Regions from separate parts of the Streptomyces sp. NPDC056231 genome, predicted to be linked through region 2. Evidence: riboswitches for the same ligand, from Rfam matches in the RefSeq annotation. Region 2 holds a riboswitch; each other region holds the start of a gene.

Region 1 (3,606 bases), on a different contig from region 2:
CGTATGCGATCCGGATGACCTTCCATCTGCCCGGCGACGCCCCCGTCACCTGGGCTTTCGGTCGTGAGCTGCTGCTGGACGGCCTCAACAGCCCCAGCGGCGACGGCGATGTGCACATCAGTCCCACGGAGCCCGAGGGACTCTCCGACGTACACATCCGACTGCAGGTCGGGGCGGATCGCGCCCTGTTCAGGGCCGGTACAGCGCCACTCGTCGCGTTTCTCGACCGCACGGACAAGCTCGTGCCCCTCGGGCAGGAGTGCACGCTGAGTGACTTCGAGGGCAGCCTGGAAGAGGCGCTGGGCCGGATCCTGGCCAAGGAACAGAACGCCGGCTGAGGAAGAACTGCGCGGACGGCCTACCGGCCGATCGAACGCCGTATCCGCCGAACGGGTGATATGTGCTCCGCGTCGAGGTGCTCAATGCCTCGCCCTGCGACGTCGGCCCCTCCCGCCCCGTACGGGTGCCGAAGCTCCTGCTTCCGCGCCGAGCCCTGTGCGGTCCGCGGACACCACCAGCGCCGCGAGCACCGTCGTCACCGGCACCGAGGCGACGAGTCCGATCGAGCCGACCAGCGTCCGGACGATCTCCTCCGCCACGAGCTCGCTCGTGGCCACCGTCCCCACACCGCTCTGCGCGATCGAGAACAGCAGCAGCAAGGGAAGCGCGGCGCCTGCGTAGGCGAGCACCAGCGTATTGACCACCGAGGCGATATGGTCGCGACCGATCCTGATCCCTGCCCGGTACAGCTTTCGCGCACCCATGGTCGGGTCCGCCTGGTGCAGCTCCCAGACCGCCGACGTCTGGGTGACCGTCACGTCGTCGAGCACACCGAGCGAACCGATGATGACGCCGGCCAGCAGCAGGCCGCTCATGTCGATGTGGGGGTAGAGGCCGTGGATCAGACCGGTGCTGTCGTCGGTGTTCCCCGTCAGGCTCGCCCAGCCGATGAAGAGCGAACCGAGCAGCCCGATCAGCAGCAGTGAGATCAGGGTGCCGATGACCGCGACCGAGGTACGTGCGGTCAGGCCATGGCACATGTAGAGCGCGATGAGCATGATCGCGCTGGCCCCGACGACCGCGACGAGCAGCGGATTCGACCCCTGAAGGATCGCGGGGAGGATGAACAGGGTCAGTACGGCGAACGACACCGCGAGCGCGACCAGCGCCATCAACCCGCGCATTCTGCCGACGACGACCACGGCGAGAGCGAAGATCCCGGCCAGCAGAGCCATCGGGAACGTCCGGTTCACGTCCGTCACGGAGTACTGCAGGTCATGGGGTGCGTCGGGGGCGTACGCCACAACCACGCCCTGACCCTGGCCCAACTGCCGAGGGGCGTCGGGCTGAACGATCTCGACGAACGTGCGCCCCTTGTCGTGCCCGGTCGTCACCTCGACCGTGGCCTTCTCGCACAGCCCCGGTTCCTGACCGGCGCCCGCGTCCTTAGATGGCGTCGTGGTGCCGCCCGTGACCGGCGTCTGTGCGGCATTCACGTCCTTGCAGTCGACCTTGTCGACGTTCACCACCTTGCCCTGCTGGGTCTGCCGGTCGAAACCGACACCGGTGCGCTCGTGCGCGGGCGCACCGCCCGGCCAGAGAACCACCAGGCCGACGACGACCGCGGTGGCGAACGGGATCAGCACACCCGCGATGACCTTGCGCAGATGTGTGGAGACCGGCGCAGCAGGGCCGTGGCTGTGCGAATGCCCGTGCTGATGGTCCTGCGATCCGGGGGCGCTCTGGAGGGATGTCACCGGTCGATCATCGCAAGAAGGAACAGGCCCTCTGTCCAGCACGCCGGAACAGGCGCTAGCGTGGTGGCACCTTTGCACACGCGGGAGCTCGGAGCACCGGGCTGAGAGGGCGCTGATATCCGTACATCCGTACGGGACAGGCTGCGCCGACCGCCGAACCTGTTACCGGGTAATGCCGGCGTAGGGAGTAGGTCTCATGACCACATCGGACGCACGCACGCCTGCCTCGAACCAGAGCGACGAGGCCGGCACGTCCATCGGCTGGCACAAGGGATACGTCCAGGGCTCGCGCCCGGACCTCCAGGTGCCGGTCCGAAAGGTGCACCTCACCAACGGCAAGGACGTGACGCTGTACGACACGTCGGGGCCGTACACCGATCCCGCCACCGAAACCGACGTACGGCGCGGTCTCGCACCCCTGCGGGAGAACTGGATCACCGCCCGCGGCGACACCGAGGAGTACGTGGGCCGCCCCGTCCGCCCCGAGGACGACGGGCTGGTGCACACCTCGCCGCGCGGCGGACTGCGCAACCTCGACGCCGTCTTCCCCGGCCGTCCGCGCCGTCCGCGCCGCAGCCGCGACGGGCGGCCCGTCACCCAGCTCACATACGCCCGCCGGGGCGAGATCACCCCGGAGATGGAGTACGTGGCGATCCGGGAGAACGTCGAACCCGAGGTCGTACGCGAGGAGATCGCCGCCGGCCGGGCGGTCCTGCCGGCCAACGTCAACCACCCGGAGACCGAGCCGATGATCATCGGCAAGCGGTTCTTGGTGAAGGTCAACGCCAACATCGGCAACTCCGCGGTCACTTCCTCCATCGAGGAGGAGGTCGAGAAGATGACCTGGGCGACGCGGTGGGGCGCCGACACGGTCATGGATCTCTCCACCGGCCGCAACATTCACACCACCCGTGAGTGGGTGCTGCGCAACTCCCCCGTGCCGATCGGCACCGTGCCCCTCTACCAGGCCCTCGAAAAGGTCGACGGCAGGGCGGAGGAGCTGACGTGGGAGATCTACAAGGACACTGTGATCGAGCAGGCCGAGCAGGGCGTCGACTACATGACGGTCCATGCCGGCGTGCGGCTGCCCTATGTCCCGCTCACCGCCCGGCGCAAGACCGGGATCGTCTCCCGCGGTGGGTCGATCATGGCCGCGTGGTGCCTGGCGCACCACAAGGAATCGTTCCTGTACGAGAACTTCGAGGAGCTCTGCGAGCTCCTCGCGACGTACGACGTGACGTACTCGCTGGGCGACGGACTGCGCCCCGGCTCGATCGCCGACGCCAACGACGAGGCGCAGTTCGCCGAACTGCGTACGCTGGGCGAGCTCAACTCGGTCGCCAAGCGGTTCGGTGTCCAGACCATGATCGAGGGCCCGGGCCATGTCCCGATGCACAAGATCAAGGAGAACATCGACCTCCAGCAGGAGATCTGCGAGGAGGCGCCGTTCTACACGCTCGGCCCGCTGACCACCGATATCGCCCCGGCGTACGACCACATCACCTCGGGCATCGGCGCCGCGATGATCGCTTGGTGGGGGACGGCGATGCTCTGTTACGTCACGCCCAAGGAGCACCTGGGCCTGCCCAACCGGGACGACGTGAAGACGGGCGTCATCACCTACAAGATCGCGGCCCATGCTGCGGACCTCGCCAAGGGACATCCAGGGGCGCGGGACTGGGACGACGCACTGTCGGACGCGCGGTTCGAGTTCCGCTGGGAGGACCAGTTCAACCTGGCACTCGACCCGGACACGGCGCGGGAGTTCCACGACGAGACGCTGCCGGCCGAGCCGGCGAAGACGGCCCACTTCTGCTCGATGTGCGGCCCGAAGTTCTGCTCGATGAAG
Region 2 (3,606 bases):
CGACCGGTCGTATATGCACCTCACCCCTCCTGACCTGGCGAAGGCCTCTGCGACCATGGCGTGTCTGCGACACTGGATGAACCATGCCTAAGCCCGGAGAACTCACTTTCGTCGCGCCCCGCGGAGCCAAGAAGCCGCCGCGGCACCTCGCCGACCTCACGCCCGCCGAGCGCAAGGAAGCCGTCGCCGCGATCGGCGAGAAGCCGTTCCGCGCGCAGCAGCTGTCGCAGCACTACTTCGCGCGGTACACGCACGACCCGGCCGAGTGGACCAACATCCCGGCCGGTTCACGGGACAAGCTCGCCGAGGCGATGTTCCCCGAGCTGATGTCTGTGGTCCGGCACATCAGCTGCGACGACGACACCACCCGTAAGACGCTGTGGAAGCTGCACGACGGGACCCTGGTCGAGTCCGTCCTGATGCGCTACCCGGAGCGGGTGACGATGTGCATCTCGTCGCAGGCCGGATGCGGGATGAACTGCCCGTTCTGCGCGACGGGGCAGGCCGGTCTGGACCGCAATCTGTCGACCGCCGAGATCGTCCACCAGATCGTGGACGGCATGCGTGCGCTGCGCGACGGGGAGGTTCCGGGCGGGCCCGCGCGGCTCTCCAACATCGTCTTCATGGGCATGGGTGAGCCGCTCGCCAACTACAAGAGGGTGGTCGGCGCGATTCGCCGGCTGACCGACCCGGAGCCGGACGGTCTCGGTCTTTCGCAGCGCGGCATCACGGTCTCCACCGTGGGCCTGGTGCCGGCCATGCTGCGCTTTGCCGACGAGGGCTTCAAGTGCCGTCTCGCCGTCTCGCTGCACGCGCCGGACGACGAGTTGCGGGACACGCTCGTGCCGGTGAACACGCGCTGGAAGGTACGCGAGGTGCTGGACGCGGCGTGGGAGTACGCGGAGAAGTCCGGCCGCCGGATCTCCATCGAGTACGCGCTGATCCGCGACATCAACGACCAGGCCTGGCGCGGTGACCTGCTCGGTCGGCTCCTCAAGGGCAAGCGCGTCCATGTCAACCTGATCCCGCTCAACCCGACGCCCGGCTCGAAGTGGACCGCTTCCCGCCCCGAGGACGAGAAGGCGTTCGTCGACGCGATCGCCTCCCACGGAGTGCCCGTGACCGTGCGGGACACCCGCGGCCAGGAGATCGACGGGGCCTGCGGGCAGCTGGCGGCATCCGAGCGCTGAGGCCGAAACGGCCCGTGTAACCTGGGCCGGAAATCAACTTCATATTCCGACAGGGGAGCGCCACAGCGCTGAGAGTGCGGCACCGAGGACAGGTTGGCCGCAGACCCTCTGAACCTCGCCCGGGTCATTCCGGGTAGGAAGTTCGGTCATCAACTCATGCTGTTGCGCCCTGCCCGCTTCTCCAAGGGCAGGGCCGCGTCTCTTCCTGGTCAAACCCAGGAGGAATTCATAATGAGCACCACCCGCACCACGCGTGGGACCAAGCAGCTCGCGGCAACGGCCCTTGCTGCCGCGCTCGGCGTCACGACACTTGCCGGCTGCGGCAGTTCCGACGACTCGGCATCAGGGGCCGGTGACACGAAGGGCTCCGGCTCCAAGACCGTGACGCTTGTCAGTCACGACTCGTTCAACGCCTCCAAGGACGTGCTGAAGGCGTTCACGAAGGAGACCGGCTACACGGTCAAGGTGCTGAAGAGCGGTGACGCAGGCACTGCCCTCAACCAGGAGATCCTGACCAAGGGTTCCCCGCGAGGCGATGTGTTCTTCGGCGTCGACAACACGCTGCTCTCCCGTGCCCTCGACAACGGGCTGTTCACCCCGTACGAGGCGAAGGGCATCGACCGGGTCGCGGCCGATACCCAACTGGACGCGGCCAAGCACCGGGTCACTCCGATCGACACCGGCGACATCTGCATCAACTACGACAAGAAGTACTTCGCCGACAAGAAGCTCGCACCGCCGAAGACCTTCGACGACTTGGCGAAGCCCGCGTACAAGAACCTTCTCGTCACCGAGAACGCCGCGACCTCGTCGCCCGGTCTCGGCTTCCTGCTCGGCACCGTCGCCACCTACGGCGAGAGCGGATACCAGGACTACTGGAAGAAGCTGAAGAGCAACGGCGTGAAGGTGGTCGACGGCTGGGAGCAGGCGTACAACGAGGAGTTCTCCGGGTCTGCGGGCGGCAAGAAGGCCAAGGCGGACCGGCCGCTCGTCGTCTCGTACGCCTCCAGCCCGCCGGTCGAGGTGCTCTACGCGAAGCCGCAGCCGAGCGAGGCTCCGACCGGGGTCGCGACCGGGACGTGCTTCCGTCAGATCGAGTTCGCCGGTCTGCTGAACGGCGCGAAGAACGAGGCGGGCGGCAAGGCGCTGCTGGACTTCCTGATCAGTAAGAAGTTCCAGGAGGACATGCCGCTCAACATGTTCGTGAGCCCCGTCACCAAGGACGCGAAGCTGCCGGAGCTCTTCACGGAGTTCGGCGCCACGGTCGACAGGCCCACCACCGTGGCCCCGGACGCCATCGCCAAGAACCGTGAGCAGTGGGTCCAGTCGTGGTCCTCGCTCGTAGTGAAGTAGCGAAGAGTCCCGTACGCGGTCCGGGCGCGGGCGGGAAGGGTTCGCCCGCCCGGTCCAGGCTCGCGGATCCCCGTCGCGCGGGGGCGTGGCGGGGAAGTGTGGTGCGGCTCGGTCTGATGGCCGTGCCCGTCGCGTTCTTCGCGCTGTTCTTCGCCTACCCCGTCGTCGCGATCGTCGGCCGCGGGCTGAAGGCCGACGGCACCTGGCAGTTCGGCCGGATCGGCGAGGTGCTGACCCGGCCGGACATCCTCGACGTCCTCTGGTTCACCACCTGGCAGGCCCTCGCGTCGACCGCGCTGACCCTGTTGATCGCGCTGCCCGGCGCGTATGTCTTCGCCCGCTTCGACTTCCCCGGCAAGCAGGTGCTGCGGGCGGTCGTCACCGTGCCGTTCGTCCTGCCGACCGTCGTCGTGGGGACGGCCTTCCTGGCGCTGCTGGGGCGCGGCGGTTTCCTCGACGAACTGGCGGGCGTGCGTCTCGACACCACGGTGTGGGCGATCCTGCTCGCCCATGTCTTCTTCAACTACGCGGTCGTCGTGCGGACCGTCGGCGGACTGTGGTCGCAGCTCGACCCGCGGCAGGAGGAGGCCGCCCGGGTGCTGGGCGCCGGGCGGTTCGCGGCGTGGCGGCGGGTCACTCTGCCGGCCCTCGCGCCCGCGGTGGCCGCCGCCGGGCTGATGGTCTTCCTCTTCACGTTCACCTCCTTCGGGGTCGTGCAGATCCTCGGCGGTCCGGGCTACTCCACGCTGGAGGTCGAGATCTACCGGCAGACCGCCCAGCTCCTCGACCTTCCGACGGCCGCCGTGCTGACACTGGTTCAGTTCGCTGCGGTCGGCGCGATCCTGGCCGTGCACGCGTGGACCGTGCGGCGCGGGGAAATGGCGCTGAAGCTGGTCGATCCGGCGCAGACCTCCCGCAGGCCGCGCGGTACCGGGCAGTGGGCGCTGCTCGGCGGGGTGCTGCTGACGGTCCTGGTGCTGATCCTGCTGCCGCTCGGCGTGCTGGTGGAACGTTCGCTGGACACCCCCGGCGGCTTCGGCTTCGGCTACTACCGCGCCCTGCA
Region 3 (3,606 bases), on a different contig from region 2:
AGGGCCGCGTCCGAGGCGGTCCCGGCGCCCGCGTCGAGAATGACCGGAACCCGGGCCTGCTCGACGATCAGCTGGAAGTTGTGCGGATTGCGGATGCCGAGCCCGGAGCCGATGGGGGAGCCGAGCGGCATGATCGCCGCGCATCCCACGTCCTCCAGTTTCCGGGCGAGCACCGGGTCGTCGCTGGTGTACGGCAGGACGGTGAACCCGTCGTCCACCAGGGTCTCCGCGGAGTCCAGCAGCTCGATCGGGTCGGGCAGCAGAGTCCGCTCGTCGGCCACGACCTCCAGCTTGATCCAGTCGGTGCCCAGTGCCTCGCGGGCCAGCCGGGCGGTCAGCACGGCCTCGCCCGCGGTGAAGCAGCCCGCCGTGTTCGGCAGGACGCGGATCGAGAGGCGTTCGAGGACGGAGAGGATCGAGCCCTGCACGGTCGGGTCGAGGCGGCGCATCGCGACGGTGGTCAGCTCGGTGCCGGACGCCGTCAGGGAGCGTTCGAGCACGTCGAGACTGGGCGCCCCGCCTGTTCCCATGATCAGCCGGGAGCCGAACGTGGTGCCGCCGAGGGTGAAGAGATCGTCGGACACGGTCAGCCTCCCTGGACCGCGGTGAGGACCTCGACGCGGTCGCCGTCGGCGAGGGTGGCGGCGGACCAGCGGCTGCGCGGGACGACGGTCTCGTTGAGGGCCGCGGCGACCCCGGAGGGCGCCGCGGTGAGAGTCGCCACAAGGGTCTCCAGGGTGGTGCCCGCGGCGATCGAACGGGGATCGCCGTTCACGGAGACGGTGAGCGGAAGGGAGTCGGTCATGCGGGCTGCTCCTGACGTACGGCGGCGGGTGCGAATCGTCCGGCGGTGAAGGGGCGGGCCACGGCGGGCAGCTCGCCGGTGGTCAGCAGCTCGGCCATCGCGTCACCCGTGACGGGGGTGAGCAGTACGCCGTTGCGGTGATGGCCGGTGGCGAGGTGGAGGCCGGGCAGAGCGGTGGGGCCGAGCAGCGGGGCGTTGTCGGGGGAGGCGGGGCGAAGGCCGGCCCGGGTCTCGGCGAGCGGTAGTTCGGTGATGCCGGGCACCAGCTCGTGGGCGTCGCGCAACAGCTCGTACACCCCGCCCGCCGTGACGGTGGTGTCCCAGCCCATCTCCTCGCTGGTCGCGCCGACGACGAGCTCGCCGTTCTCGCGCGGGACGAGATAGACATGGCCGCCCCGGACCACGGCCCGCACGGTGCGGGTGAGGAACGGTGCGTAAGCGGCGGGCACGGTCAGCCGGAGCACCTGTCCCTTCACAGGCCGCACCGGGGGAACGACCTCGTCCGGCAGCCCGGCGAGCCGCCCGCTGAGGCTGCCCGAGGCGAGTACGACCTGGTCGGCGGCCAGCTCCGTACCGGCTGCGAGGAGGGCTCCGGTGGCCCGGTCCCGTGCCACCCCGAGGCGTTCCGCCCAGTCGCGGTGGAAGACCACCCCAGCCCGTTCGCAGGCCGTCAGCAGAGCGGCGGCCAGCCGGCGGGGATCGACCTGGTGGTCGCCGTCGACCCGCAGACCGCCGCGCACGCCCGGCGCCAGCATGGGCTCCAGCCGACGGCACTCACGGCCGGTGAGCCATTCAGACTCCAGCCCCGAACGCTGCTGCAGCGCGTGCAGCTCCCGCAGATGGGCGCGGTCGTCGGAGTCCAGGGCGACCGCCAGGGTGCCGCAGGCGCGGAAGCCGATGTCCTGGCCGCTCGCCGCCTCCAGTTCGGCCGCGAAGGCCGGGTAGCGCGCGGCGGACGCGGTAGTGAGGCCGAGCAGCATCTGCTCGCCGTAGTGGAGTTCGGTGACGGCGGCGAGCATCCCGGCCGCGACCTGGGCGGCCCCGCCGCCCGGTTCGGGGTCGACGACCGCGGTGCGCAGACCGCGCTGCGCAGACCGCCAGGCGGTCACCAGACCGATGATCCCGCCTCCGATGACGAGGACGTCGGACCCTTGTGCGGATACGGATGTGTTCCCGGAAGAACGCATGGGCGTCCAGCCCCTCCCTTCGCCGGCATGACCCGGATCAGGTTCGTACGGTCGGAGGCCGCCCAGCCTCCCTCTCAGCCCGGTGCGTCCGGGCTCCCGCGAGTGCCTTACGGTGGCCACCCTAGTGCCCCTCCCGGCAGGCTTTGCCCCGTCGCGCAAACATGGCCGGTCACGGCACTGGACCCCGTCCCCCGGACCTTGTAAGGGAGCAGCCACCGTGGCCCGTTCGCTCGACGGACTCGTCCTCTCGCCGGTCGCCGACCAGGCGCCGGGCCAGGTGGGCACCCGTACCCGCTTCACGTACCACGAGGAGGGCGGCCGGATCTGGGCCGAGTACGCGGGCGGCGACGTGGTCCGGGGCCATCTCGTCGGCACCAGGACCGCCGATCGGCTCGACTTCCGGTACGTCCAGTTGAAGCAGGACGGAACGACATCCTCCGGACACTGCCTCTCCACCGTCGTCGACCTCGCCGACGGCCGCGTGCGGCTGGAGGAGCGGTGGGAGTGGGAGTCGCAGGAGGGCAGCGGGACGAGCGTGGTCGAGGAGCTGTCTGGCTGACGGATCGTCAGGTGTTTAAGGTGGACAGGTGAGCGAGCAGCAGACTGAGCAGCCGGACCGGCGGACCGAGCGCCGCATCGTCATCGTCGGTGCGGGCATGGCCGGTGTGCAGACCGCGGTGGCCCTGCGGGAACAGGGCTTCACCGGCCCGGTCACCCTGATCGGCGCCGAACCGCACCAGCCCTACGACCGGCCGCCGCTGTCCAAGGCGGTGCTGCTCGGCGAGGCCGAGGGCTCCGCCTTCGACATCGACTTCGAGGCGCTCGACATCGAGCTGCAACTGGGCCGCGACGTGACCGGCCTCCGGTCCGAGGCGCACGAACTGGACACCCCGACGGGCCCCGTCCCGTACGACGTCCTGGTCATCGCCACCGGCGCCGAACCGGTCGAGCTGCCGGGCTCCGAGGGTGTGCGCGGCGTCCATCTGCTGCGCACCCTCGACGACGCCGCACGGCTGCGGCCGGTCCTCGGTGAGCAGCACACCGTCGTGGTCGTCGGCGCCGGATGGATCGGCGCCGAGTTCGCCACCGCGGCCCGCGCCGCGGGCTGCGAGGTCACCGTCGTCGAGGCCGCCGACCGGCCGCTCGCGGGCGTCCTGCCCGCCGAGGTCGTCGCTCCGATGGCCCGCTGGTACGGGGAGAGCGGCGCGGAACTCCTCACCGGTGTCCCGGTGGCCCGCATCGAGCCCGGCCGGGTGGTCCTCGCCGACGGCCGCGCACTCGCGGCCGGAGCGGTGGTCGTCGGGATCGGCGCCCGGCCTGCCACCGCCTGGCTGGCAGGCTCCGGCATCGCGCTCGGACCGGACGGATCGGTGACCGCCGACGAAGCGCTGCGAACCTCGCTGCCCGATGTGTACGCCGTCGGGGACTGCGCCTCCTTCCCCTCCGCGCGATACGGCACGCGCCTCCTCGTCCACCACTGGGACAACGCCGTCCAGGGGCCGCGGACTGCCGCCGCCAACATCATCGGCGCCGGCTTCGACGGGGCGCCGCAGCCGCTCACGTACGACCCCGTGCCGTACTTCTGGTCCGAGCAGTTCGACCGGTTCGTGCAGT

What was found. Region 2 has a riboswitch for thiamine pyrophosphate ahead of ACNPQM_RS29100 (thiamine ABC transporter substrate-binding protein). Riboswitches for the same ligand answer to the same signal wherever they lie in the genome.
Region 1: linked by a shared signal. The riboswitch ahead of thiC (phosphomethylpyrimidine synthase ThiC) and the one ahead of ACNPQM_RS29100 (thiamine ABC transporter substrate-binding protein) in region 2 are both predicted to bind thiamine pyrophosphate.
Region 3: linked by a shared signal. The riboswitch ahead of thiO (glycine oxidase ThiO) and the one ahead of ACNPQM_RS29100 (thiamine ABC transporter substrate-binding protein) in region 2 are both predicted to bind thiamine pyrophosphate.

Annotation. Positions count from the first base shown of each region.
Region 1 is NZ_JBLVKW010000003.1:222,959-226,564, reverse strand. Features, by position in the region: gene ACNPQM_RS04730 (SsgA family sporulation/cell division regulator) at 1-338, shown strand, start outside; gene ACNPQM_RS04725 (YibE/F family protein) at 420-1,757, opposite strand; TPP riboswitch at 1,828-1,961, shown strand; gene thiC (phosphomethylpyrimidine synthase ThiC) at 1,954-3,606, shown strand, end outside.
Region 2 is NZ_JBLVKW010000047.1:28,508-32,113, forward strand. Features, by position in the region: gene rlmN (23S rRNA (adenine(2503)-C(2))-methyltransferase RlmN) at 84-1,190, shown strand; TPP riboswitch at 1,232-1,348, shown strand; gene ACNPQM_RS29100 (thiamine ABC transporter substrate-binding protein) at 1,422-2,543, shown strand; gene ACNPQM_RS29105 (ABC transporter permease) at 2,660-3,606, shown strand, end outside.
Region 3 is NZ_JBLVKW010000084.1:13,747-17,352, reverse strand. Features, by position in the region: gene ACNPQM_RS37080 (thiazole synthase) at 1-584, opposite strand, end outside; gene thiS (sulfur carrier protein ThiS) at 587-805, opposite strand; gene thiO (glycine oxidase ThiO) at 802-1,992, opposite strand; TPP riboswitch at 1,990-2,102, opposite strand; gene ACNPQM_RS37065 (hypothetical protein) at 2,210-2,551, shown strand; gene ACNPQM_RS37060 (NAD(P)/FAD-dependent oxidoreductase) at 2,580-3,606, shown strand, end outside.